Linked DNA regions of Priestia megaterium. The protein of the gene in region 1 binds, or shares a complex with, the protein of each later gene. Links are inferred from orthologs where the notes say so. Each region holds a gene or a part of one and is shown on either strand. Other genes may lie near its edges.

What was found.
Region 2: the proteins of fabF (region 1) and acpP are in contact, whole or in part, in a solved structure (PDB 6OKG), measured with the Escherichia coli proteins. The link is inferred for Priestia megaterium from one-to-one orthologs.

What each region holds. Positions count from the first base shown.
Region 1 is NZ_CP023317.1:660,572-677,437, reverse strand. What follows is about bases 7,640-10,565. They hold fabF (beta-ketoacyl-ACP synthase II), read right to left. Parts: upstream 9,761-10,565; coding sequence 8,519-9,760; downstream 7,640-8,518. Other genes in these bases: CEQ83_RS03515 (beta-ketoacyl-ACP synthase III), read right to left, coding at 9,800-10,565; CEQ83_RS03525 (DUF2268 domain-containing putative Zn-dependent protease), read right to left, coding at 7,640-8,412. Outside these bases: trpS (tryptophan--tRNA ligase), read left to right, coding at 1-625; CEQ83_RS03560 (YjbA family protein), read right to left, coding at 655-1,404; CEQ83_RS03555 (hypothetical protein), read right to left, coding at 1,433-1,591; opp4C (oligopeptide ABC transporter permease), read right to left, coding at 1,704-2,618; opp4B (oligopeptide ABC transporter permease), read right to left, coding at 2,630-3,595; opp4A (oligopeptide ABC transporter substrate-binding protein), read right to left, coding at 3,624-5,363; CEQ83_RS03535 (ABC transporter ATP-binding protein), read right to left, coding at 5,407-6,390; CEQ83_RS03530 (ABC transporter ATP-binding protein), read right to left, coding at 6,390-7,412; more of CEQ83_RS03525, read right to left, coding at 7,639-7,639; more of CEQ83_RS03515, read right to left, coding at 10,566-10,738; CEQ83_RS03510 (hypothetical protein), read left to right, coding at 10,995-11,195; CEQ83_RS03505 (ComZ family protein), read right to left, coding at 11,224-11,418; CEQ83_RS03500 (NAD-dependent epimerase/dehydratase family protein), read right to left, coding at 11,495-12,379; CEQ83_RS03495 (hypothetical protein), read right to left, coding at 12,561-13,301; CEQ83_RS03490 (YjzD family protein), read left to right, coding at 13,511-13,699; CEQ83_RS03485 (NAD(P)-dependent oxidoreductase), read left to right, coding at 13,903-14,787; and 2 more genes. UniProt on the Escherichia coli protein: Involved in the type II fatty acid elongation cycle. Catalyzes the elongation of a wide range of acyl-ACP by the addition of two carbons from malonyl-ACP to an acyl acceptor.
Region 2 is NZ_CP023317.1:3,989,763-4,000,803, forward strand. Bases 1-2,723 are described here. They hold acpP (acyl carrier protein), read right to left. Parts: upstream 1,618-2,723; coding sequence 1,384-1,617; downstream 1-1,383. Other genes in these bases: smc (chromosome segregation protein SMC), read right to left, coding at 1-378; rnc (ribonuclease III), read right to left, coding at 456-1,202; fabG (3-oxoacyl-[acyl-carrier-protein] reductase), read right to left, coding at 1,756-2,496; fabD (ACP S-malonyltransferase), read right to left, coding at 2,498-2,723. Also shown: more of fabD, read right to left, coding at 2,724-3,442; phosphate acyltransferase PlsX, read right to left, coding at 3,446-4,450; transcription factor FapR, read right to left, coding at 4,471-5,034; ATP-dependent DNA helicase RecG, read right to left, coding at 5,298-7,346; sdaAA (L-serine ammonia-lyase, iron-sulfur-dependent, subunit alpha), read right to left, coding at 7,339-8,226; sdaAB (L-serine ammonia-lyase, iron-sulfur-dependent subunit beta), read right to left, coding at 8,306-8,968; CEQ83_RS20450 (PTS sugar transporter subunit IIC), read right to left, coding at 9,181-10,209; CEQ83_RS20455 (DAK2 domain-containing protein), read right to left, coding at 10,405-11,041. UniProt on the Escherichia coli protein: Carrier of the growing fatty acid chain in fatty acid biosynthesis.

The DNA.
Region 1 (16,866 bases):
ATTATTAACTTATCCTCCACTAATGGCAGCTGATATTCTTTTATACAACACCGATTTGGTGCCAGTTGGTGAAGATCAAAAGCAGCATTTAGAATTAACGCGTGACTTAGCTGAGCGCTTTAACAAAAAATACAATGATATCTTCACTATTCCTGAAGTACGTATTCCAAAAGTGGGCGCACGCGTCATGTCTCTTCAAGATCCTACGAAAAAAATGAGCAAGTCCGATCCAAACCAAAAAGCTTTTATTACGCTCTTGGATGACGCTAAAACGATTGAAAAGAAAATCAAAAGTGCCGTAACGGATTCAGAAGGTATTGTTCGCTACGATAAAGAAAATAAGCCAGGTATTTCAAACTTATTAAGCATTTATTCAATCCTAGCAAATAAATCAATCGAAGACATTGAAGCAATGTACGAAGGCAAAGGTTATGGTGACTTTAAAGCTGACACAGCTAAAGTAGTAGCTGAAGCACTTGCTCCAATTCAAGAAAGATATTATGAATTAGTTGATTCTAGCGAGTTAGATGATATTTTAGATCAAGGTGCCGATAAAGCAAATGCAACGGCTAATAAAATGCTTCGCAAAATGCGAAACGCAATGGGAATTGGCCGTAAACGTTAAAAAAAAACGACTGCTATGCAGTCGTTTTTTTAATTCACTTTTGGCTCTTGTTCAATTTCCCAAAGTTTTTCAAAGAAAGGTTGTCCTTTTACTAAGCGCTCGCATAATAATTTATGTTTCGGTGACCACCCTGACTTCGTTTCATCGTATAGCTGATTCCATACGTCTTGAAACGGCATCTCTTGAATGTCTTCGTATTTCGTTGGATTCCACTCTGTGTACCAGTAGCGGATTTGAGCTGTATTTTTTGTTGTATGTAGCTGATCAAGTGCCATAAATAACAGCTGTTTTAGCTGACGTTCTTTACGTGTTAGCCCTCTCATCGTTTCAGGAGACGGCGAAAGAATATGATGCTCTTTTTTAGTTAGCTCGTCTTCACTGAACTTATATTCTAGCTCTTCTTGATCCGCAATCATCTCATAAACTAACTGTTCTTGTCTTGGAATTAAGCGGCTTTTTCGAATTGGGATATGATAGCCCATCGTATCAATTGCTAAAATATTCGTTCCATCTGTAACAATAAAACAATATTCAACCTGCGTGCGCTCATGATTTTTCCGAATGTATGCTTTCTGATAGACATCTTGTAGTAGTTGTTGAGGTAGCTCGGAAAGATCATTTTCAATGTAATGAAATAAAAGCGGATTTACTTTTAATAACGGTGCTTGATCGAGCAGTTCTACACAATCGTCTTTTCTCCACTCATGGAAATGACACACATTATAACCGTTTTCTTCGCCTTCAAACCAATTAACCCATACATCATGAAGATATAGCATAATTTACCCCTCACTTACTATCTGTTTGTTATCCATCAGTATAGGCAGAGAAAGGAATTTTTATTCCAAATGATGTTATTTTTCTAAAAATTAATTGTAAAATACCTTCGTTTTTGGTTATTATGCAAATGCACTTATTTCGAAGCTCAGACATAACGCCAGTGCTAATGATTGCTACAGGCTTCATGAACTATATCCACCCCTATAAGCAGAAAAAATCCGAGTTTCTTCTATAGTAATAGGTTTGTCAGGAGGTCTGACAAACCTAAAAAAATCTATCACACTTTTGTGATAGATTTTTAACGAAGAGATTTTGGATTTAAAGCATCTTTTAATCCTTCACCAATGAAGTTGATAGCCAGGATCGTAAATGTAATAGCTAAACCTGGCGGAACCCACATCCAAGGCTTATTCTGCAGCACATCTGATTCCCTTGCTTCTGTCAGCATATTCCCCCAGCTCGGCGTATCAGCCGGCACGCCAAAACCGATAAAGCTAATCGCTGACTCAAACACGATAAGGATGGCCATCTGCAAACTGGCTTGAACCACAATCGTTGAAAACACATTTGGCAGCAAATGTTTGAAGATGATTTTAAACGGGCTGCACCCAATGGAAACAGCTGAAAGCACATATTCATTTTCTTTTTCAGCCAAGACTTTGCTTCGCACCAGCCGGGCCGTACTTCCCCAGCTTAGGAAGCTAACAACTAGGATGAGCGTCCAAACGCCTGAGATTTTTCCAATTAGAATTGTATTTAACACTACAACAAAAACAATGAGCGGAAAGTTTAAGACAAAGTCTGTAAAACGCATTAAGAATTGGTCCACTTTGCCTCCGTAATAACCCGCAATCGAACCAATAAGAGTTCCGATTAAAATAACGAGTGTTGTACAAGCAACTCCAATCAGTAACGAAGTTCTTCCTCCATACAATGTACGTGCAAATACGTCTCGACCATTTGTATCCGTTCCAAACCAATGCTCACTGGAAGGCGCTGCATTCATCGCCATATAGTCGATACGTGTAATATCTGCTTTTGTAAGCAGCGGTGCAAAAATGGCAAGAAGCGTAATCACAATCATGAAAGCTAAACTTATCATGGCTAGTTTATTTTTTACAAACTTCTTTCGCGCAATCGCCCATGGAGAAAGGTTTTTAGGAGCTTTCATATTCACTTCTGGCTGTACATCTTTTTTCGTTACAATTTCCATACTTTCTCCTCCTAATCCAAACGAATACGCGGATCTGCTACGCCGTATAACAAATCAGCAACCAGATTCCCAACCAATGTTAAAATTGAAAACAGCATTGTAAGCGACATCATAACTGAGTAGTCACGAGTTGCTACAGAGTCAACAAACAACTTTCCGATTCCTGGATACGTAAAGATTGTCTCTGTAATGATAGAACCGCTAATGATTGTTACAAGATCAAACCCTAAAAACGTAATAAGCGGAATCATTGAGTTGCGTAAGATATGAACATTATAAATTTTAGATTCTTTTGTTCCTTTTGCTCTGGCTGTGCGCACAAAATCTTTGCGACTGTTTTCAATAATATCATTACGCAAAAATTGGGTATACTGCGCGGTCGACATCAAGCCAAGAATCAGTGCAGGTAATATAACGTGATGAATTCTACTTTGAATAAATTCCCATGATCCCTCTTTTAATCCTACTTCAACAGAACCGCTAAACGGAAACCAGCCTAACTGAAAGGAAAATAAATAAATGCCTACGATCCCTGCGATAAACGATGGAACCGCTAATGCAAAGTAATTATATCCTGCAATAAAGTTATCTGCTAAGGTATACGGTTTTCTTCCTGCATACATACCTAAAATAAATGCAAACACATACGTAATCAAAAGCGAAGTCAAAGCTAAAAAGATCGTATTAGGCATACGCTCTAAAATAATATCTAATGTCGGTAACTTATGAGTTGTTGACTTTCCTAAATCTCCTTGTGCCACTCCCTTTACCCAGTTCCAATATTGAACGTAGATAGGATCGTTATATCCTAGCTTATCACGCATTTCCTCAATGTATTTTGGATCTGTATTACTGGGGTTGATTTCTCCCCCAAAAGGGTCCCCTGGCATCATTTTTGCCAGGGAAAACACAACAAAGGAGATCAGAATCAACATTGGAATCATCCCTAAAATACGTCTTAGTGAGTATTGCAGCATCGTTGACTCTCCTTTACATATAAAATACTTATTCCGTTACAGACCATTTCTCCGGATCTACAACTACCGTTGATGGATCTAGAGTTACGTTTTTCACACGCTTATTCACAGCATAAATATTGATATTTTCCCATAAAGGAAGTGCTGGCAGCTGCTCGTTAAAGAATTTTTGCCATTTTACATATACATCTTTACGGTGTTTATCATCAAATGATTTTTCACTCAAACCGTCTTTAAGCATTTCATCAGATTCCTTATTTACCCAACGGCCATAGTTCCATTCAGCATTAGAGCTCCATAATCCTGTAGGATCTGGATCTGAACCAGTGTCCCAAGAACCGAAGAACGCTTCTAACGCCTTATCGTCGTTATCTTTCATTTCATTGTACAAGTTAAATTCAACAAGTGAACCCGTTGCTAATTTTGTTTTAATACCAATATCATTCCATGCTTGCATAATAGCCTTCGCACGACCCTCGAAGTTGGCTGGACCAGCATAGTGACCAAATGAGATCGTAAATGGTTTTCCGTTTGGATCTTCTACAAAACCGTCATTATTCTTATCTTTATAACCAGCTTCAGCTAACAATTTCTTAGCTTTTTCTGGACTATACTTGTACTTTGTTAAATCTTTTTGGTCAGCAGCAATCCAGAATACAGAGGGAATAACTGTGTTAGAAACAACCGCTTTGTCGTTCATAAATGCTTTTACCATTGCTTTTCTATCTATTGCGTAAAGCAATGCTTGACGAAGTTTTAGATCTTTGAACTTATCATAATCATCTACGTTTTTACCAGCGTTTTTATCACGATGTCCAAATCGTAGACCAATATACGAATAACTAGTTGATTTCCCTTCCAAAAAGTCTAAGTTTTCTGCTTTTTCAACTTGCCCTAAATCAGCTGGGCGAACATCCATAATGTCGACATCGCCTTTTTTCAATGCTCCGGCGGAAACAGATGGATCCAGTACTTTTACAACAACGCCATCAAGATGAGGCTTACCTTTCCAATAGTCATCATTGCGTTCCATCTGAACATATTCACTTGCTACCACTTTTTTCACTTTAAATGGTCCAACACCAATAGGCTCTTTACGAACTTGTTTGGACTCTGCAAGATCTTTTACAGCAATTCCTTCATAGTACTTTTTCGGCATTGGATACGGCCATAGATTGTCTAAGTTATTTACACGAACTTCTTTAAACGTTACTTTAAATGTTTGCGGATCTACCACTTCAACTCCGGAAATAGAATCCGCTTTGCCGTCATGATATTCTTGAGCGCCTTTAATATGCTCAACGTTTACATAGCGTGGACCTGTATAGTCTTTATCAGCAATCGTTTCATACGTATATTTAAAATCATCTGCAGTTAATGGATCTCCGTTATGCCACTTAATCCCCTTTTTTAATTTAAACGTGTAAGTTAGTTTATCACCACTCACGTCCCAAGTAGCTAAGTCAGATTTAATTTTTAATTTCTTATCATAAGTAAAAAGACCTTCATTGATAAATTCTAAGATTTGGCTATCATACGCACTACCATACAATGCGTACTCAAAAAGCCCTTCCGGCGCTCCGTCAATCCCATACGTAATCGTTCCGCCATCTTTTGGCTTGTCTGTTTTTGCACCTTCAGTTTTTGCTTCTCCGCCTTCTTTATTACTAGAAGATGAAGAACTGCTTCCACCGCTGCATGCCGCTAGAAAAAGCGATAGCACAAGCAAAATGGAAACAAGTGATAAAAACGATTTCTTTTTCATCATGACGTTCCCCCTATTTAACTAATAATCTGTTCGTATGTAGCTTTTACGAGTTATATAAATGGCAAGCTACTTGATGGCCAGGTCTCACCTCCTTTAAGGCAGGTTTCGTTTGGCTGCACTCTGCCATGGCATGTATACAGCGAGGATGAAACGCACAGCCTTTTGGCGGATCAATTGGACTTGGCACATCTCCCTGTAAAATAATGCGCTGTTTTTTCTTTCGTGGATCTGGTTCAGGTATAGCCGATACAAGCGCTTGCGTATAAGGGTGCAATGGCTCTGCGTATAGGCTTTTCTTATCAGCAATTTCTACTAAACCGCCTAGGTACATAACACCGATACGGTCACTCATATGTTTAACAACACTCAAATCATGGGCAATAAATAAAAAGGTTAGGTCGAATTCTTGTTGAAGTTCTTTAAGAAGGTTTAAAACTTGTGATTGGACAGAAACGTCAAGTGCCGACACCGGTTCATCAGCAATAATAAGTTTTGGACGAAGTGCAAGTGCACGTGCAATTCCAATACGCTGACGCTGCCCACCGGAAAATTCGTGAGGATATTTATAGTATGCATCTTCCGGTAACCCTACTTTTGTAAGTAGATTCATAACTTCTGATTTTAATTGATTGGTTGATTTTCCTGTAAAATTCCGAATTGGTTCAGAAATAACATCTCCAACCATTTGCATTGGATTGAGGGAAGCATAGGGATCTTGAAAAACCATTTGGAAATCTTGTCTAATTTTACGGAGAGAAGTTCCTCTTGCTTCTGTGATATCTTTACCATCGAAAATAATTTTTCCGCTAGTTGGTTCCAACAGTCTTAGAATCGTCCTTCCTGCCGTGGATTTTCCACAGCCAGATTCTCCTACCAGACCGAGCGTTTCTCCTTTTCGAATCGCAAAGGAAATACCGTCAACTGCTTTTACATCACCAATTTTCTTTCGAAAAAATCCCCCGTGAATAGGATAATAGGTTTTTAAATGCTGAACTTCTAGCAATACATCTTTCACTGCTTTAGTCATTAGCTTGTCTTCACTCCTTTTGACGGATAGCTGTTTTCATACAGCAGACATGCGACGTCATGCCCCTGTGAATCCTCGCGAAGAACAGGCGTAACGGAACTGCAGTCTTCCATTGCATGAGGACATCGGTTAACGAAACGACAGCCTGTCCTCGGCATGTTTACAAGAGAAGGCACAATTCCTTTGATCGTATTTAATACTTCTACATCATCTTCCATGCGTGGAATTGAGTGAAGAAGCGCTTTCGTGTACGGATGTTTTGGGGCATAAAATAACGTATCAACATCTGTATGCTCAACAATTTTCCCGCCATACATGACAATCACTTCATCACACATCTCAGCAACGACTCCTAAATCATGAGTAATCATAATAATAGACATATCATTGCTTTCTTGAATTTCTTTTAACAATTCTAAAATTTGAGCTTGAACCGTAACATCCAGGGCGGTTGTCGGCTCATCCGCAATTAAAAGTTTAGGCTGACAAGCTACCGCCATGGCAATCATGACGCGCTGTCTCATTCCTCCCGATAGCTGATGCGGATATTCATCGATGAGCTTTTCGGATCTCGAAATACCAACGCTTTTTAAAAGCGCAATGCTTTTTTCACGCGCTTCCGCTTTCGATATATTCATATGGTTAAACAATACTTCCTGCAGCTGATACCCAATGGTTAAAACAGGATTGAGAGATGTCATCGGTTCTTGGAAAATCATTGAGATGTCTTTTCCCCGAACATCATTCATCTCATCTTCTGATAAGTGCGTAAGATTCTTTCCGTTAAATACAACGCTTCCGCTTCTAATTTGACTATTTACTTTAGGTAATAGCCCAATAACGGATAAAGACAATACGCTTTTTCCACAGCCAGATTCTCCTACAACTCCTACAATTCGCTTTCGTCCGACTTGAAACGACACGTCGTCCACAGCATTATGCCAGGAATCATTAATGGAAAAAGCAGTTTGTAAATTTTTCACTTCTAGTAAAGGTGTTGATTCGACGGGCTTTTTATCCATTTATAGTGCACACCTCATTTTTCTAAAAATTGTTATATTTGAATAAGATATTATTACAATTTCATTACAAAATCAATATATTTTGAAAATTAATTATATTTTTTATTTTTAAAATAATGATTTTTGAATATCTCTTCAGCACTTTAACGCATAAACCTCCTAATTTTTTGTTGAAAACAGGATAAATTTTACTATTTTTTGTTTTAGGTATATAGAACTTATTTTTTTACAGTTGGAACGCAGATTTTTTTAAGATAGTATTGGTACTAAGAGGAAGCAGCTGGGTAGTAGTTAAAGTGTGAGGCTTCATACATGAAGTAACAAGATGATAACCGATATTGTAGCCCATCATTTCTGGATACCAATTTTGGCCGAATAACAGTTGATCATATTTTTTTTCGTCAGCGCGCAGATTGTAATAAGGTTTAACATGCTTTTCCCACATTTTTTTAGCTTCTTCAATGGTATAATAATTTGTCCAAGGGGCTAAATATTTTTTACCACAATATTCCTCCACTGCTCTTTCAGCTAACCCTTCCATCATCATAGCGTCTAACAAAGTAATCGTTTCATCAGATTTGTTAATGGCTTTTAGCCTGCAAACGTGATGATATTCATGGGTAAGCACCGCTAACATTTCTTCATCGGATGTATGACTTGTCATAAACACAAATAATTTATCGGTAAAAGCGACACCTGCTCTTCCGTTAAATTCACGCTGCATTTTTCGATTTCGAGGATTGCTTGGAAGCACTAGCACCGCTACATCCGGCCCATTCCATGCTTTTTTAAGCTTTTCATAATGTGCTTTTACTTTCTTCCAAACCTGCCTTTTCTTCATTTCTTCTAATTCTTTTATAAACATTAAAGAAGGCGGACACATTCCATAGTTAAAAAGTAATTCCATATATTCTTTTTCTTTTAATTTCTTAAAATAGCGCGCAAGATAACGGCTTATTTCTTTCGGCTCCGTCCAAGTAGAAGTTGAAACAATCGGCATGTTTTCCCCTCTCTTTCTTCATCCTTTTGCTTCATGATATGTTCACAGCTACTCTTTTGGTTATTAAAAATAAAAAAAATTCTAGGCGTCAGCCTAGAATTTTTCATTATGCTTCGTATTTTTTAAAGATGATTGTTGCATTGTGACCGCCAAATCCAAGTGAGTTGCTTAGCACCGCTTTTACTTCTTGCTTACGCGCTTTGTTTGGAATGTAGTCTAAATCGCACTCTTCATCGGGTGTTTGATAGTTAATTGTTGGAGGAAGAATACCGTCTTGAATTGCTTTCACACTAAAAATAGCTTCTACTCCACCAGCAGCTCCTAGCAAGTGGCCAGTCATTGACTTTGTTGAACTAATTGCTACTTTTTGAGCGTGGTCACCAAATACTTCTTTAATAGCCATCGTTTCAAATTTATCGTTGTACCCTGTACTTGTACCGTGAGCATTGATGTAATCAATATCACTTGGCTGTAGACCTGCATCTTCAATCGCATGACGCATTGCACGAACGCCGCCTTCTCCTCCTGGAGCTGGCGCTGTGATATGATGAGCATCTCCTGTTGAACCATAGCCCACAATTTCAGCATAAATACGTGCGCCGCGTGCTAATGCATGTTCAAGCTCTTCAAGCACAATAACACCCGCACCTTCTCCCATAACGAAGCCGTCGCGGTCTTTATCAAACGGACGAGATGCTGTTGCAGGATCTGGATTTGTAGAAAGTGCTTTATTCGCACAGAAACCAGCAATAGATAAACGCGTGATTGGTGCTTCCGTACCGCCCGTCACCATCACGTCTGCATCTCCGCGTTGAATGACTTTAAATGCATCACCAATAGAGTTTGTACCTGTTGCACACGCCGTTACCGTACAAGAGTTCACGCCTTTCGCCCCTAAAGCAATAGAAACTTGTCCTGTTGCCATATCAGGAATCATCATCGGAATAAAGAATGGACTTACACGGCGGGCACCTTTTTCTAATAACGTTGAATATTGATTTTCAAACGTTTCCATACCGCCAATTCCAGATCCAATCCAAACCCCGACGTTTGGAGCAATCTCTTCCGTAATAGTCAAATTCGCATCTTTAACAGCCGCCAATGCAGCTACCATCGCATATTGAGTAAAGCGATCCATCTTACGAGCCTCTTTGCGGTCAATAAAATCTTCCACGTTAAAATCTTTTACTTCAGCCGCTACTTTAGCAGGAAATTCATCTGCATCTAGTCTTGTTAAAGGACCAACGCCAGACACGCCTGCTACTGCGTTTTTCCAAGCTGTTTCTACGTCATTTCCAATTGGTGTAAGCCCACCAAGTCCTGTTACAACTACACGTTTTTTATTCATCGTACATTCATCTCCTTCAGTTGCTTTAAAAATGTAGTGTTATTTTCCCCATCTAATGGCAATAGCTCCCCATGTTAAGCCGCCTCCGAAGCCAACCATTACAATTAAATCATCGTCTTGAATTTTCCCTGCTTCAAGCTCATGAACAATTGAAATTGGAATCGATGCTGCTGATGTATTGCCGTAGTATTGGATTGTTTTAGACATTTTTTCTTCAGGCAAGTCTAATCGCTGTCTTGCAGCTTCCATAATACGAATATTCGCTTGATGAGGTACAAGAAAATCAACATCCTCTTTTGTTAAACCTGCTTTTTCAATTACATTAACAGCAGATTCCCCCATTTGTCGAACAGCAAACTTAAATACTTCACGTCCGTTCATGACAATATGATCAAGCTCGTTTTGATACAAGTGCTTGCCTCCTGTACCGTCGGATCCTAGTTCAAAGGATAAAATACCTCGTCCTTCTGACACAGGTCCCATTACAACTGCACCTGCTCCGTCTCCGAATAAAACAGCCGTGTTACGGTCGTCCCAATCTGTAATCTTAGAAAGCTTTTCTACACCGACCACTAATATATGCTTGTAAGCATTAGTTTCAATAAATTGCTTAGCTGTAATCATGCCGTACATAAATCCTGCACATGCTGCACTCACATCGTAAGAAGCTGCTTTTTTTGCTCCCAATTTTTCTTGCAGCATACATGATACTGTAGGAAACGGTTGATCTGGCGTTACCGTAGCAACAATGATCATGTCAATATCTTCTGCCTCGACGTTAGCTTTATGTAAAGCTTCAACTGCTGCTTTATAAGCTAAATCAGATGTGTCCTCGTTATCGGCTGCAATTCGGCGCTCTTGAATACCTGTGCGCGTACGAATCCACTCATCTGATGTATCCATTACTTTTTCAAGATCTAAATTTGTTACAACTTTCTCTGGTACATAACGTCCAATTCCTAGAACACCAGCGTTCATATCAACCTCTCCTTTAAATAAAAGGCTTATATTCCTATAAAACCTATATCTGTCATTTCATTTACCGATTATATAATCAATTATTATGAGTTGGTACTAATTTTACTTCATTTTTTATTTTTTGTCTATATGGGTGTTCGTCCTACTCAGGTATCTATCATGCTACATATAGTAATCATACGGGTCCCTCTTACTCTAGTATGGGACATTAGGTAAGAACTTACCCACCATTAAAATAGTGAAAGGAATGAGTATCATGGCAAGAAGACAAAGAAATGAAGCTTTTTCTGATTTTATGTTTGGAGCTGGGCGCAGAAAATCAAGAGAAGAAAGAGAGCGAGAGGAGTGGGAAAGATTATTCAAACAAATCGATGAAATTGTACTCGCCGTTGAAGAACTAGCTCCTCTTCTTAAACAGTTTGCCCCTTTAGTCGATTTATTTTACAAACAAAAATAACAGCTCGGATTCTACCGAGCTGTTTTCTTTAGTTGTTTTCATTTTCAGCTAATGCATCTTGCTTGCCAAGCTCATAGGCGTCGTTCATTACTTTTGTCAGTAATGTCAATACCGGCTGTACGTGTTCCATTGATAACTCAACGCCTGTTTCATCTAAAATCTGCTTTGCTTCTGGCAAGTACTTCATTGCAATTTGCATGAATTGCATATTTTGCTCTTCCATAGTGAAATCTCCTTTATTAAAAACATTTATTCCTCCTTATATTAGCGAATCTATTCTATAAGTACAACTTTCTCCTTTAATGAAGAGGTAAAAAGAATGTTCTCATATGTTTTTTTTGCAGGTAAATGCCTTCTTTAGCCGTTACTTTGGAAGAAAAATGTAGCAGTTCTTTCGCTTTCCTGCTGATTTCATATTTTTCTTGAGCCGCTTCTTCCTTCACCTCCATATGAGTAATGTTTGCTCCAGCGCTCCAAGGCTGTAATTTTTCTTCAACTAAATGAACCACTTCATATGAATATGCACCAGTTTTACAGCGTCTGAGTGCACTGACGGCGTCTTCAATATAAATAATAAAATCCGTGCCTTCCATAATGGTAAAATCTTCCTCGTACCCGGCAATATTTTTAGAATAGCACATTGACAAAGGCTGCCAAGGTCCGTAAAGAGTGGGCGTTCTGACAATCATAATGGGCCATCCATCATCTTTATATTTTTCTATCATTCGCTCAAAATGAACGTATAGCCTTCCTTCACTACTGTCCGGTTCTGGAATCGTTGTTTCTTCAATCTTTCGCTGCTGGTCTCCAAATACGCGCATGGTAGAAACAAACACAAATCGAATGTTGAATTGACGGCATTTATTAAGTGCTTGAATGAGTACTTGCTGCGCTTTTTGCATTTCTTGTCTTAAAAAATCAGGATGATAAAAATCTCCTCCATCGAAATACGTGAAGTAGACAATATCCGTTTCTGAGGTAATCATATCTAATGAATCGCCTACTTCAGTCGATACATAATTAGCGTTTCGCCCTAAGAAAAATTTCATCTCTTCCTGCAAATCATCTTCTTCTTTATGAGCAGAATGTGTATATCCTTTTACTTCTGTACCTTCGTCTAAAAAAGTCATACATAAATGAAAACCAATAAAGCGGTTTGCCCCTATTACTACTACATTTCCCATATCGCTTCCTCCAATTCTTCATTCATCATTTATTAAACAAAAGCTTAAAGCCCTATAGTTATAGAGAGTACTCATTCCTTATTTCAAAGTAGTTCATCCCTAAAAACATCATGAACTCTCTTTTTCCTTTTATCTCTTATACAAAAAGCCCCTATGATATGTATAATCATAGAAGCTTTGCTTATAACACTTTTTCATGCTGTTTATAAAATTGGAGAAGGGACCGTTCAAATAAATAGTTTTTTTCAGGCAAATAAAGTGAAAGCATAATCGGAGAGTGAAGTTCTTCACGATGTAGTTCATATTTTTTACTGTGTGCAATTGGATAATGAGTAGAGGCATTAGGCGCGGTCCATATCTTCACGGGCAGCGTTGATTTTAATTCCGTAACGGAAGGGTACTCCTTAATTAGCTTTGATACTTGCTTCCGCTCCACTTTATAAGCTTGAGTCAAGTCCTTCGTGAATTGTTTATAAAAGAATTTATTGTTTTTTTCATGTTCTGCATGCGTATGAAGATCAATACACGGATTTAGTAAACCAGCTGATCGAATGAACGTATTCCCGTCATTTTCCATTAGCTGCAGCGCTAACAGAGCCCCCATTCCTTCAGCTAAAATATGAATTCGTTTATTTAAAATTTCTTGTTTCATTACTAAATGATAAAGTTGTTTTGCAAGGTGATATGCTTCAGGAGACCCCCAATGCCGGCCATATAAATTGGAATAAAATACTGTGTATCCTTCATCTTGTAAACATTGCAACAGCTGTGACCTTCCGCCGTGCTGAATCCATAAGCTAGTTGAACTTTCAACAAAATGATCTTTATCACCCAGTACTAACACACCGAAACCATTCGGTCGTTCAGGGACATGTACGACATTCCATTGCGTATCTAAGCTAAAAAAGCGTCGATGTATCATAGCTCTTCCTCCGTAACTTACTAGTTGTTCCATACAGTGTATGATAGAACCATAAAAAAGCGCACTAGAATAATGCCTATTTCTGACTTATTGCTCTTTTGTTTCTGCATGGGAGCACGCCCCTTATTTATTCATAAAAAATTCAATTTCTTATTTGACTGCTATATGCTAAAATGAAATCAAACTGTACTGTAAACGAGGTGAATAGAATGCGTGTCGTAATGGCTTTTGTTTGGGGCTTTTTACTAATGAATATGGCAGTGTACGTAATCTCTGCAATGACGGGCGGTACTTACAGTTTCGCAACCGCTTCCATCCTTGGAGTAGTTTTCACGCTAGTTGTAATTTTGATTGGAGAACTGGGTGTACCGAATAAACCAGCAAATAATCAACACTAAAAAGTGTTGGCTGTAAAGCCAGCGCTTTTTTTATTTTTTGGCATAGGTTCTTCTCAGTACTTTCTTTCCTTACCTCGTATTCAAGACATAGGACTGAGAGTGCTTTTCTCTATCTATATATAGTCGGAATCATTGATTATCCCAAACTTTAACTATATAATTTTAGAATAATCAAACTATTAACTTTAGGAGTGAATACTGCTGTGACTAAAGAAAAAATTGGTTTTATCGGAACAGGCGTTATGGGTCAAAGCATGGCCGGGCATTTAATTGACGCAGGATATGAAGTCCTTGTTTATACACGAACAAAAACTCGTGCTCAAGCACTACTTGAAAAAGGGGCCAAATGGAAAGAAACCGTTCAAGAAGTGGCCGAACAATCTGATGTTATTATCACCATGGTAGGCTATCCTCACGATGTAAAAGAGATTTATTTGGGAAAAGACGGCATTATACATAATGCAAAGAAAGGCTGCTATACAATTGATATGACGACATCAAGCCCTATACTTGCTCGTGAGATTTATCAAGCAGCAAAAGAGAAGCACATTCATGCGCTTGACGCTCCTGTTTCAGGAGGAGATATTGGGGCTCAGAAAGCAACCTTAGCGATTATGGTAGGAGGCGATTCTGAAGCATTCTCTGCCGTTACGCCTATTCTTGAAAAAATGGGGACAAATATCGTTCTTCAAGGAAGCGCCGGTGCTGGTCAACATACAAAAATGTGCAATCAAATTGCTATTGCCTCTAATATGATGGGTGTCTGCGAAGCGATACTTTATGCTGAAAAAGCCGGATTAGATCCGAATACCGTTCTAAAAAGTATTGAAACAGGCGCAGCGGGAAGCTGGTCGTTAAGCAATTTAGCTCCTCGCATGATTAAAGGAGACTTCGAACCAGGCTTTTATATTAAACACTTCATTAAAGATATGAAGATTGCCATTGAATCAGCTGAAGAAATGGAGCTGTATACACCCGGGCTAAAATTAGCAAAATCGCTTTATGAACAGCTCGAAAAACAAGGCCAGGATAATAAAGGAACACAGGCTCTGTATACCCTTTTAAAACAGCATGCCCTAACTGTATAAAGACAGGCAGCTCATTACGAGCTGCCTGTTTTTATTAATGATTTACGCTTCATTTAACGAATTCATAAAACGACTGAATGCGAGCTGCCCTTCAGCAGTTTGTTTAAACACACCTGCATGCTCTAAAATAGTCGCAAAGATCAAACCGAGCTCTTGTTGAAGAATGCTTTGGACATTTTCCACTTCAATATGCGGATATTTTTTCTTGATGTGTTCAGCCCACTTCACGTGTTTTTTCACTTGATCATGCCTGCTGGCTACTTCACTCAGGTTATTCTGAACTAACCCTTTGGCCACTAGACTCATTTCGTCTTTCAAACGACCGGGTAAAACCGCAAGCCCCATTACTTCAATTAAACCTATGTTCTCTTTTTTGATATGATGAACTTCTGCATGCGGATGATAAATGCCATCTGGATGCTTGCTGTTTGTTCGATTGTTTCGCAGTACTAAATCTAATTCGTACAAATCCCCTCTTTTCCTAGCAATAGGCGTGACCGTATTGTGAGGAGTTTGATCTGTAAAAGCTAAAATACCAGCACTTTGATCACTATATGATTTCCATTTCTTCAAAATGAAATCCGCTGCTTCCACTAATGGTGCAAGGTGCGAACTTTGAAGACGAACGACCGACATTGGCCAATGAACAATTCCAGCTTTCACGTTTGGATGCGCTTCAAGAGAGAACAATTTATTTATTCTTGCTTTAGCCATAGGAAACTCATGATAGCCTCCTTGAAAGTGATCATGCGTTAAAATAGATCCTCCTACGATGGGTAAATCTGCATTTGACCCTAAAAAATAATGTGGGAATTGTTCAACGAAGGCAAGCAGCCGCTTAAACGTTTGCTTTGAAATATGCATAGGTGTATGCTCACTCGCAAAAACAATGGCATGTTCATTATAATAAACGTAAGGTGAAAACTGCATGTACCACAGCTCTTCCTGCAATTCCACAGGGATAATCCGGTGATTTTGGCGAGCTGGGTGGTTAATGCGGCCTGCATAGCCAGCATTTTCTTTACAGAGCAGGCATAGCGGGTAGTTGCTTTCTTTCAGTGATTTGCTTGCTGCAATTGCTTTTGGATCTTTTTCCGGCTTAGATAAGTTGATAGTAATTTCAAGTTCTCCAAAGTCAGTGTTTGTTACCCATCTTTCGTTTTTAGCAATTCGATCTCTGCGAATATAGTGAATGTCTTTTGACAGCTTATAATAATAGCTTGTGGCTTTTTGAGGGTTTTGCTGATAGTGATCGTAAAAGGTTCGATTAACCTCTGAAGGCATGCTTGCAAAGCATCCCATTATTTTGGTATCGAATAAATCTCTATATGTGATAGAATTATCGGCGATTCGATTGTTTTCGGCAGCCCAATCAAGCATGTTATCTAAAATAGCAGCTGGATGTTCCAAACGTTCTTCTTTAACTTCTACCGTAATACATTCGTCGAGTTCTAACACTTCCAGCAGTTTATTTCTCACCACATCTATATCCCATTTTGTTACTAGATTCTTTTGTAAACCATATTGAATAAGTCGGGTGATTTCTTCATGAATGTTGACTGACATACACTCGTTCCTTTCTCTATCTGTTTTCTCTTATACTGCTTCTAATGTGAGTTCACGCGCTCCTTCTCCAACCGTAACCACATAAAATTCAGCTTCTAAACTCGTTTGCTTATAATAAGCGTCTTTTACTTCTTCAATAAATCTATCAACCTGTGCTTTTTTTACGATACTGATTGTACAGCCGCCAAAGCCTGCACCCGTCATGCGTGATCCAATCACACCTTCTTGCAACCAGGCTGCTTCTACAAGAGCATCTAATTCTTTTCCACTTACTTCATAGTCATCTCGCAGCGAACAGTGCGACTCATTCATCAATTGACCAAATCCTTTTAAATCGCCGTTTTGCAATTTAGCAACCGCTTCTTTTGTGCGTTCATTTTCATATACCGCATGTTTAGCGCGCTTACAATCTACTTCTTTTTGTATTAAAGATTTGTGCTTTTCAAATTGTTCTTTCGTTAAATCACCAAGCGAATCAATGGAAAGTGAAGTTTGCAAATCTGATAGTGCTCT
Region 2 (11,041 bases), 3.3 Mb from region 1 along the record:
ATCGACAATATCTTTTAAACGGCACGGCTGGTTGTTAATAAAAAATTCACTGTCTCCTGAGCGGTACACGCGCCTTGTAATACTAACTTCATGATAATCAAGCGGGAGAAACTGGTCATCATTTTCCAAAGTCAGCGTTACGTCAGCCACGTTTACCGCACGGCGTGATTCGCTTCCTGCAAAAATAATGTCCTCCATTTTCCCTCCACGAAGCGATTTGGCTGACTGTTCTCCAAGCACCCAGCGTATAGCATCCGTAATGTTGCTTTTTCCGCTCCCATTCGGTCCTACTACCGCCGTTACACCTGGCACAAAATCTATCGATACTTTTTCTGCAAACGATTTGAACCCTGCAATATCTAATCGTTTGAGGAACATAGAAATCCCCCCTCACACATGTAATCTTTTCATAGCAAATCCCCCTTTATAACGAATGCGTTAAGAGGGGGATCATTTTATTTCGTTTGACTTGCTCTAATTTTCGTAATAGCTACTTGAGCTGCTTTTTGCTCTGCTTCTTTTTTCGAACGGCCTACACCAACGCCGAGCTCTTCACCATTTAACGATACGCGAGATAAGAATTCGCGATTATGCGCTGGACCTTTTTCTTGCAAAACTTTGTATTCTAATTGTCCAACTCCATCACGTTGAATCACTTCTTGAAGCTGGCTTTTGAAATCCATCACATGAGAAAAAGCACCTTCATTAATTTTCGGAAAGACAACTTTTTTTAGAATCGTTACTACCGTATCAAGCCCTTGGTCTAAATAAAGAGCTCCGATAAATGCTTCAAACACATCGGCCAGTAAAGCCGGTCTAGATCGGCCGCCCGTCATCTCTTCACCTTTTCCAAGTAACACTAGTTTACCAAAATCCATTTCATTTGCAAAAGTAACAAGCGACGGTTCACACACAACTGCTGCACGAAGCTTCGTTAACTCACCTTCACTCATCGTTGGATACTTTTTAAATAAAAATTGTGATACGGTTAGCTCTAATACGGCATCTCCTAAAAACTCAAGACGCTCGTTGTCTTCATACGGTCTTCTGCGATGCTCATTCACATAGGATGAATGTGTAAATGCTTGAAAAAGAAGCGCTTCATTTGTAAACTGAATACCAATTTCCTTTTGAAACTCGGCAAAATTTTGCTTGAATTTCACGTTCATCTTTCGATCTCGATTTGAATATTGTTTAGGCATAAAATACCTCCGCTTACCTGCTTCAATTGTTTCGTAGTTTTTCCCTACCATCTCTCATTATAAAACGAGGTATCCTAAAAGATACACTACCTTTTCAAAAAAAAGAGGTCTTTTTTTGAAATTCTTAAAAAGAAGAGAAAGCCCCGCTGTTTAACGGGGCTTTTCATACATATACTACAGATTAAATTTGGCTCTGTATGTAATTAACTGCATCTCCTACAGTTGAAATTTTTTCAGCTTCTTCGTCAGAAATTTCAATATCGAATTCCTCTTCAAGCTCCATTACAAATTCAACTACGTCTAGAGAGTCAGCACCTAAGTCTTCTTTGAAACTAGATTCTAGTTTCACTTCACTTTTGTCTACACCAAGACGATCAACAATGATTGTTGTTACGCGTTCTAGTACCTCTGCCATTGTTCTTCACCTCCCCTCAAGTCATTATAGATGATTTCCATCTAAAATACTATGGTTGAATAATAAAGTTTATCGGTCGCCTAGTAAACGTCCCTTTGTACTTTATCACCAAATTGCACTTTTCGTAAAGTGCCTTTTTTACATCACCATTCCGCCGTCAACGTGAATCGTTTGACCCGTAATATAACGGCTTGCATCTGATGCTAAAAACGCAACTGCGTTCGCAACATCCTCAGGCTGGCCAAAGCTTGCAAGAGGAATTTGCTTTAACATTTCCGCCTGAACTTCTTCATTCAATTTATCCGTCATGTCTGTTGCAATGAAACCTGGAGCAACTGCATTCACTGTAATATTGCGGCTTGCTAATTCTTTGGCAGTTGTTTTTGTTAAACCAATCACGCCTGATTTTGCTGCTACATAATTTGCTTGTCCAGCATTACCGCTGACGCCGACAATTGATGAAATGTTAATGATGCGTCCTGCGCGCTGCTTCATCATTTGACGAGTAACCGCTTTTGTACACAAAAACACGCCTTTTAAGTTTGTATTAATAACATCATCCCATTCGTCTTCTTTCATACGCATAAGAAGATTATCACGTGTGATGCCCGCATTGTTTACTAAAATATCTACTGAACCAAATGTAGAAATCGCTTCTTTTATCATTGCTTGTACAGAATCACTTTCTGCCACATTTGCTTGTACAGCAATTGCATCCGTTCCTAGTCCTTTAATTTCATCCACAACTTCAAGAGCTTTCGCTTCGCTTCCAGAATAGTTTACAACTACTTTAGCACCAAGCTTTCCCAGCTCAATTGCAACGGCACGACCAATTCCGCGAGAAGCGCCTGTTACAACTGCAACTTTCCCTTGTAACATTTTATTCTCCCCCTTTTAGTGCGTCAATCGTTGATTTTAATGATGTAAGATCATTAACAGCGTAAACAGCCGCACGGCGATTTACTTTTTTCACAAGACCTGATAATACTTTTCCTGGTCCAATTTCAACAAATGTATCTACACCTTCTGCAAGAAGTGTCTCAACTGTTTCTTCCCATCTCACTGGAGAATACAGTTGTTCCACTAGCTTGTTTTGAATATCTTGACTGTCAGTAACCGGCTTTGCTGTTACGTTTGCTACTACTGGAACTTTCGCATCGCTAAAGCCCACTGTTTCTAGCGTATCACGTAATTTTTCAGCAGCTGGCTTCATTAAACTAGAGTGAAACGGACCGCTTACCACTAGAGGAATCACGCGTTTTGCACCTTTTTCTTTGGCAAGAGCTCCTGCTTTTTCTACGCCATTTACCGTACCTGAAATAACAATTTGACCCGGACAGTTAATATTTGCAAGCTGAACAGCGTCGCCTTCGTTTGTAATTTGAGCGGTAACGGCTTCTAGATCTTCCGCAGACATGCCAAGCACTGCTGCCATTGTACCTTGACCTGCTGGTACAGCTTCGTCCATATAGCGACCTCTTTTGTGAACAGCCACAACAGCATCTTTAAACGATAAAACCTCAGCAGCCACAAGCGCACTGTATTCTCCTAGACTGTGACCCGCAACAAAATCGGGTGTAATTCCGCTCGTTTTAAACGCTTCAAGCAGCATTGTACTCGTTGTTAAAAGAGCAGGTTGAGCGTGATAAGTTAAAGTCAATTCTTCTTGAGGCCCTTCAAAAATAATGTTTGAAAGACTGAACCCTAAAGCTTCGTCAGCTGTATGAATCAGCTTTTTTGCTTCCTCTGTTTCATCATATAAATCTTTTCCCATACCAACAGTTTGTGACCCTTGGCCTGGAAAGATAAAAGCAATTTTCCCCATTTCTTATCTCTCCTTTTCTTCATTAGCAGTTTGTTCGATTGCTTTTTGAATAGTGGAAGACACATTGTTTTCCACCATATTCACAGCTTGCTTAATCGCGCTAAATACTGCATTCGCATCCGACGAACCGTGCGCTTTGATAACAGGCGCATGCAATCCAAACAGCCCTGCTCCTCCATATTCACTGTAATCCATTTTCGCTTTTAAACCCTGCAGTTGAGGCTTGAGTACCGCTGCGGCTAACTTGCTTTTTAACGTGCTCATTAATTCTTGTTTAATCATTGAAAACAAGGAAAGCGCCGTTCCCTCAATGCTCTTAAGAGTCATATTTCCTGTAAAACCATCTGTTACAACCACATCGGCTACGCCGTTTAGCAAATCACGAGATTCCACGTTGCCTACAAAATTGAGATCAGCGTTTTTTAGTAGCTGAAAAGCTTGTTTGGTTAAGTCATTTCCTTTTTTATCTTCAGTTCCAATGTTCAACAGTCCCACTCTAGGAGCTTGAATGCCGCGTACTTTTTCGGCATACACCGACCCCATCACAGCGTACTGGAGCAAATGTTCAGGCTTGGCATCAACGTTTGCACCAACGTCTAGCATTAAAAAGCCTTTTCCATCTAGTGTCGGAAGCGTCGGAGCAAGTGCTGGACGTTCAATGCCTTTGATGCGACCTACAATAAAAAGTCCCGCTGTCATTAACGCACCTGTGTTTCCTGCTGAAATACAAGCATCAGCACGACCTTCGGCTACTTCATTTGCCATTAATACCATAGATGCTTGTTTTTTACGGCGCACAGCTCGCACTGGCTCATCAGTTGCATCAATGGTTTCTTCTGTATGAATAATTGAAATACGATCTGAATTTGTTAAATGCTTTTTTATTTCTGATTCGTTTCCAATTAACGTAATATGTAATTTTTTAAATTGAGCAGTAGCTTTTTCTACACCTTCAATAATGGCTTTCGGTGCATGATCTCCGCCCATTGCATCAATAGCTAGTTTCATGTTGGGTCTCATCCTTTTTATTATTTATCCTTTGTAGAACGATACATTTTAAAAGTGCCAGAGAACACTTGCTCTTGCCCTACATAGCTGTTTACCTCAACGGTGGTTCGCACTTCACTAGTTGACAGAACTTTCGCTTTTGCTATCACTCGCTCATGAAGCTTCACAGGGCGATGATAACGGATCGACGCATCTGCTGTGAGCGCTAGTTCGTTGTTAATAACAGCGACAGCTAACGAATTAGCTTGCGCAAAAAGGTGGTGACCACGAGCAATTTGATTACGCTGAAACACATGCTCTGTTTTCACATCAAAAATAGATATCGCTGATTGATCTAGTTCAATGTCGATAACTTCTCCAATTACTTCTTCAATCGGAAGCGAACGCACTTCCTCGTCTAGTTGTTTTGAAGCTACATGCTTAATACGTTCTCGCAGTTCAGGAATCGACAACTCTAGGCGGTCTAATCGAATTGTTTGAACGCTCACTGAAAAACGGTCTGCTAGTTCTTCATCCGTAATAAATGGGTTTTCTTCAATTGTCGTTTTTAATAGCTGCTGTCTTTCTTTTTTACTGCGCTTCATTGTCCACCATCCGAACTTTTAATACTAGGTACTAATAGCAGTATATAATCATTGCCTTCTAATTGCAACATTTTTCACATGCTGTATTCTGTGAATCACACTATGGATATTCATGACTATTAACAGCCGCTAAAAGTATCTACATACATGAAACCGACGTTCACCCTACCAATGAAAAAATCCGAACGAGTTGGATTCTTCATCAAGAATCTCGATTCATCGTTCGGATTTCCCTTCAACTAAACTACTTTCAGCCTCTTTTACTAATCAAATTTTTCTCCAGTTAATACGCCCGTTGCTTCTAATTGTATTCTCAGCAGTGCAAACTGATCTTCTGTCCAAAAGCTGTCGGAATTTACAAGCTTAGCAGCATCTTCTCGAGCTACTTCAAGCGCACGGTAATCGTGCACCATGTCTGCTACTTTAAACTCAGGCATCCCGCTTTGCTTTCTACCAAAGAAATCACCAGGCCCACGAAGCTCTAGGTCTCTTTCTGATAATACAAATCCATCGTTTGTTTCCGTCATGATGGTCATTCGTTCTTTTCCAACTTCTGATTTGGGATCCGCGAGCAGAATACAATACGACTGTGCATCTCCTCGTCCTACGCGTCCTCTTAGCTGATGAAGCTGAGATAACCCAAAGCGCTCTGCATCATAAATGACCATCACGGTTGCATTCGGAACGTTCACTCCTACTTCTACAACCGTTGTGGATACTAAAATCTGCACGTCATTTACGCTAAACTGTTTCATCACTTCTTCTTTTTCATCAGGTGACAATCTTCCGTGCATGAGACCAACGCTTGCTTTTCCATTAAAATAGTGAGTGAGTGTTGCATGCACATCAATTGCATTTTGAACATCCAGCTTGTCCGATTCTTCAATCAATGGACAAATAACATAAGCTTGTCTGCCATCGTGTATTTCTTTTTCAACGAAATGTAAAATACGTTCAAGCATATCATGTTTTACCCAGTACGTTTCAATAGCCTTACGTCCTGCTGGCATTTCATCAATAATGGACACATCCATTTCTCCAAACACCGTAATAGCAAGGGTTCTTGGAATAGGAGTCGCCGTCATAAACAGTACATCCGGACTTTCTCCTTTTTCACGTAAAACCCGGCGCTGTCCAACTCCAAAGCGGTGCTGTTCATCCGTAATGACGAGCCCTAAACTATTATATATAACTTCGTCTTGAATTAAGGCATGTGTACCTACTAATACATGAACATCTCCGTCTCTCACTCGCTGAAGCAGCTCTCTTCTTGCTTTTCCTTTAACAGACCCTGTTAGCAAGCCTACGCTGATGCCTACCTTTTCAAGCATCGCAGTTAATGACTCTGCATGCTGTTCAGCTAAAATTTCAGTCGGTACCATTAAAGCACCTTGATGTCCCGCTAAAACAGTGGCGTATAAAGCAACCGCTGCTACGACTGTTTTACCTGACCCTACATCACCTTGCAGCAAGCGATTCATGCGATAAGGCGATTTCATATCGTGCGTAATTTCGTTTACTACACGTTTTTGAGCGCTTGTTAACGGAAACGGCAGCAAGTTCGTGAAGTTTACCAGCTCAGTTGAATCAAATGCTTGCTTCATTCCAGGCGTTTCTTCTCTTTCGCGCTTTCTCAGCGCCTGCATTTTTAATTGAAAAAGTAGAAATTCTTCATAGACAAATCGACGTCTCGCTTGTTTTAAATCTTCATGATCACGAGGTAAGTGAATACTTCTAACCGCTTCTTCACGCGTTACTAGTTTGTACCTAGAACGAATAGAGGCCGGGAGCATATCCTGAATGCTGCTGCCATAATTCTTCAACGCAAGAGAGACGAACTTCCGCATTCCTTTGACCGTTAAGCTGCCTTTAACTGAGTAAACAGGCTCAATCGTTTGATTTTTAACAAACGGAGAAAATTGAAGCTCCTGCAAGTTAATCGTTTGCCGATGCTGATCCCATTTCCCCGTAACCGTAACAGTTTGATCGATTTCTAACTTCGATTTATAGTAAGGGCGATTAAAACAAGTAACCGTAATCAAATAGCGGTTTACTAGCAGCCGAAACGTAAGGCGCGAACGTTTTTTTCCGTAATACGTAAGTGAGGGGACGCTGTGAACCTTTCCTTCTACGGTGACCTTTTCGTCGTGCTTTGCTTCAGCCAAATCTTTTAACTCATAATCTTCATAGCGGTATGGGAAATGTTCTAACAAGTCATGCACACTGTGAATATGCATATCCTCTAATGCTTGTGCTGTTTCATCTCCAATACCTTTAATGGTTTTAATTGAAATAGTTGTTAGTTCATTCACTTTTATTTAATGCAATACCAAAGATCTTCGCTTCAAGCTCGCGACCTGTTGGTGTTGCCGCTAAGCCTCCTTGTGCAGTTTCTCGTAATGCAACCGGCATTGTTTGACCAATTTTATACATAGCATCAATGACTTCATCACATGGAATACGACTTGTAATGCCTGCTAAGGCCATATCTGCTGCAATCATTGCATTCGCCGCTCCCATTGCGTTTCGTTTCACACATGGAACTTCTACTAGCCCCGCTACTGGGTCACATACTAATCCTAGCATATTTTTGAGAGTAATTGCCATTGCTTCAGCTGCCTGACTAGGTGTACCTCCTGCCATTTCAACGATCGCTGCAGCTGCCATACCTGAAGCTGAACCAACTTCTGCTTGACATCCGCCTGCTGCTCCTGAAATAGACGCATTATTGGCTACAACAAACCCAAAAGCACCTGATGTAAATAAAAATTCAATCATTTCTTTACGAGTGGGATTTAGCTTATGTTGCACTGCAAACAGCGTTCCTGGCACTACCCCTGCAGATCCAGCAGTAGGCGTTGCACAGATTGTACCCATTGCCGCATTTACTTCGTTTGTCGCTACAGCTTTGCTAACTGCATCTAAAATTAAATTTCCAGATAAAGATTTTCCGCTTTGAATATAGTTTTGAAGCAGCACTGCATCCCCGCCTGTTAAACCTGTAACAGACTGTACCCCTTTTAAACCGCGTTCAACCGCTTCTTCCATAACCGTTAAGTTCCGGTCCATTTTTTCCATGATTTCTTCACGAGTAACTCCCGTGATATCTATTTCCTGTTGAATCATAATCTCTGCAATTTTTACATTTTGACTTTCTGCTAATTCTACTAGTTCTGCTACATTTCGAAACATAGTAACCTCCGCTATTATTCTGTCTTATTTTCACTTTAGAACCATATATAATTATTCGATTTATTCTCCCAGGCCTTTCCTATTCAACCATTCTTGTTACTTGAATAATGTGAGGCAATGTTTTTAACTCTTCAATTACATCATCTTCAATATTCGTATCCATTTCAATTGCCATAAGCGCTACTTCGCCGCGCTCTTTGCGAGATACTTCCATATGTCCGATATTAATTGAATGTTTCATCAAAATATTTGTAACGGTCGCAATGGCACCAAATCGATCATTATGCACAACGAGAATAGCTGGATTCATGCCTGATAAATTTAATTCAAATCCGTTAAGCTCCGTAATTTGAATTTTTCCTCCGCCAATTGAAATTCCAACAACTTCAATTTCCTTTAATCCGTCGCTCATTTTGATGCGAGCAGTATTCGGATGGTCTGTGATTGCCGCTTCCTCAACAAATGTGACGTCAATTCCTTCTTTTTTAGCCAAGTCCAAAGACTCCGGAATACGCTGATCGAATGTATCAAAATCTAAAATACCGCCAATCAACGCTACGTCTGTTCCGTGCCCTTTATACGTTTGAGCAAAAGAACCGTACAATGAAACCACAACTTTTGTGGGCTGCTTACCAAAGAGTGTTCGGGCAACGCGTCCAATACGCGCTGCACCAGCCGTATGTGAACTAGATGGTCCAATCATTACCGGACCAATAATATCAAAGACAGATTTATATTTCATAAGGATTTTCCCCCTGCTATTTAGACATTGTTATTACTTATATGTTACTTGAGCTTTTGACTTTTTGGAAGCTTTGTTTCACGCTCTTAAAAAATTTAAAAATTCTCATTTTTGTTAGAGATTCACGCACAAAAAAAGCGGTGTATTTATCCATAAAAATAGGATAAGCACACCGTTTTTTTTGCTATGTTATGCAGGAAAAGATGAATTACTTACGCTGCTTCTTGCTCTGAAGCTACATCGTCTACTGTTTTAATTTTAAAGTTTTTAAAAACAACTGAACCTATAAACCCAGCTAATGCTCCCGCTAGTGCACAAAGTACTGCACAAATTGTGACCTTCATAGGGTCATTAAACCCAAACATCACTGCAAGTCCTGCGATTGGCGTTGCCGTGCCTGCAGCATCATTTACTAATCCGAACAGAGCCACAACTACACCCGCTAGCGCCCCTCCAACAAAGTTGGTAATGTAAATAGGAATTGGATTGGCTGAAATAATATTCGCTTGTGTTAAAGGTTCAACTGCAACTGAAATGGTTGTACGACGATCCCCAATTTTTAATCGATCAAACAGCACATAGTTCATGAAAGAAGAACCAAATACAGCAAGAGCTCCAATCGCCATAGGCAATCCCGTTAACCCTAGCATAGCCGTTAAAGCCATTGAGCTAAGCGGAGCCGTTGCTACTACTGTAATAACTCCCCCTAAAATAATTCCCATCAAAATAGGGCTAGCACTTGTTGTATCTTTAATAATTCCTCCAATATTTAAAAGCGTCGCATCTACAATAGGTGAGAATGCATTACCAATTAATCTTGTTAAAGGTGCTGCAATTAAGATATTGCCTAATAAGTCTAGACCAGCAGGTGCCTTTTTCTCAATAAATTTCACTACAAATGCCATGAGGTATCCCGCAAAAAATCCAGGGAGCAAGCCTAGTCCTGAACACACCACGCCCATCATAAGAGCATATACAGGAGATACTCCTAACGCCAAAGCAACTAGTGCAGCTGCTGCAACTCCTCCCATTCCTCCTGCAGCCTTTCCAACTTCACCTAAGAATGAAATACCTAGTAAATCTCCTCCTACATATGACTGAAAGGCCTCTACGAGAAACGCAGCCACCGCTCCGCTTGCCAGAGCCCCCATTGCTTTCATGCCATAAGGTGCCTTGTTGCTAAACAACCAAAATAAAAATAAAACTAATAATAATAAACCTGTTCCTTTTAAAATATCCACTGTTGCCTCTCCTCTCATGCTGTTTTCTTTCACATTTGACTCAATCAGTTTTCAAAACTACCATACAAACGGGTTCTTTTCAACTAATATACCTAATATGCCGAACGATTACAACATGTAAAAATAAAATAGTTCGTATTTAACTTAAAAAACACAAAAAAGAAGCGCCCCTTGAGAGGAGTGCTTCTTTTTTTGTTATTCAATTGCAAAAATGTAAGAATATAAAGGTTGATCTCCTTTATGAAGCTCTACCTCAACTTCTTCAAACGTTTCTTCTACAAACGATGTTAGCGCTTCAGCTTCATCGTCTGAGACATCCTCTCCTTGAAGAATCGTAAGGATTTCCGCTTCGTCATCAATCATATAAGTCAATAGCTTTTTCGCTGCTTCTAATTTCTCTGAATCTTTTACGACGATTTTCTTTTCGGCAATACCCATAAAATCGCCTTTAGCTAATTCAAGGCCATCAATATTTGTATCGCGAACTGCATACGTTACTTGCCCTGTTTTTACGTGCTGCAGAGCTTCTGTCATTGCTTCCTCGTTTTCTTTTAAGCTTTGCTGAGGATTAAATGATAGCAGCGCTGTCATTCCTTGAGGAACCGTTTTAGACGGGACAACCGAAACGTGACTGCCCGCAACAGCAGCCGCTTGGTTAGCAGCCATTACAATATTTCCGTTATTAGGTAAAATAAGTACCTGTTCTGCATTTGTTTCTTCAATCGCTTTGACAATATCCTCCGTACTTGGATTCATTGTTTGTCCGCCTTCAATGACAACCGTTGCCCCAAGGCTCTTGAACAATTCAGCAATTCCTTTTCCCATTGATACA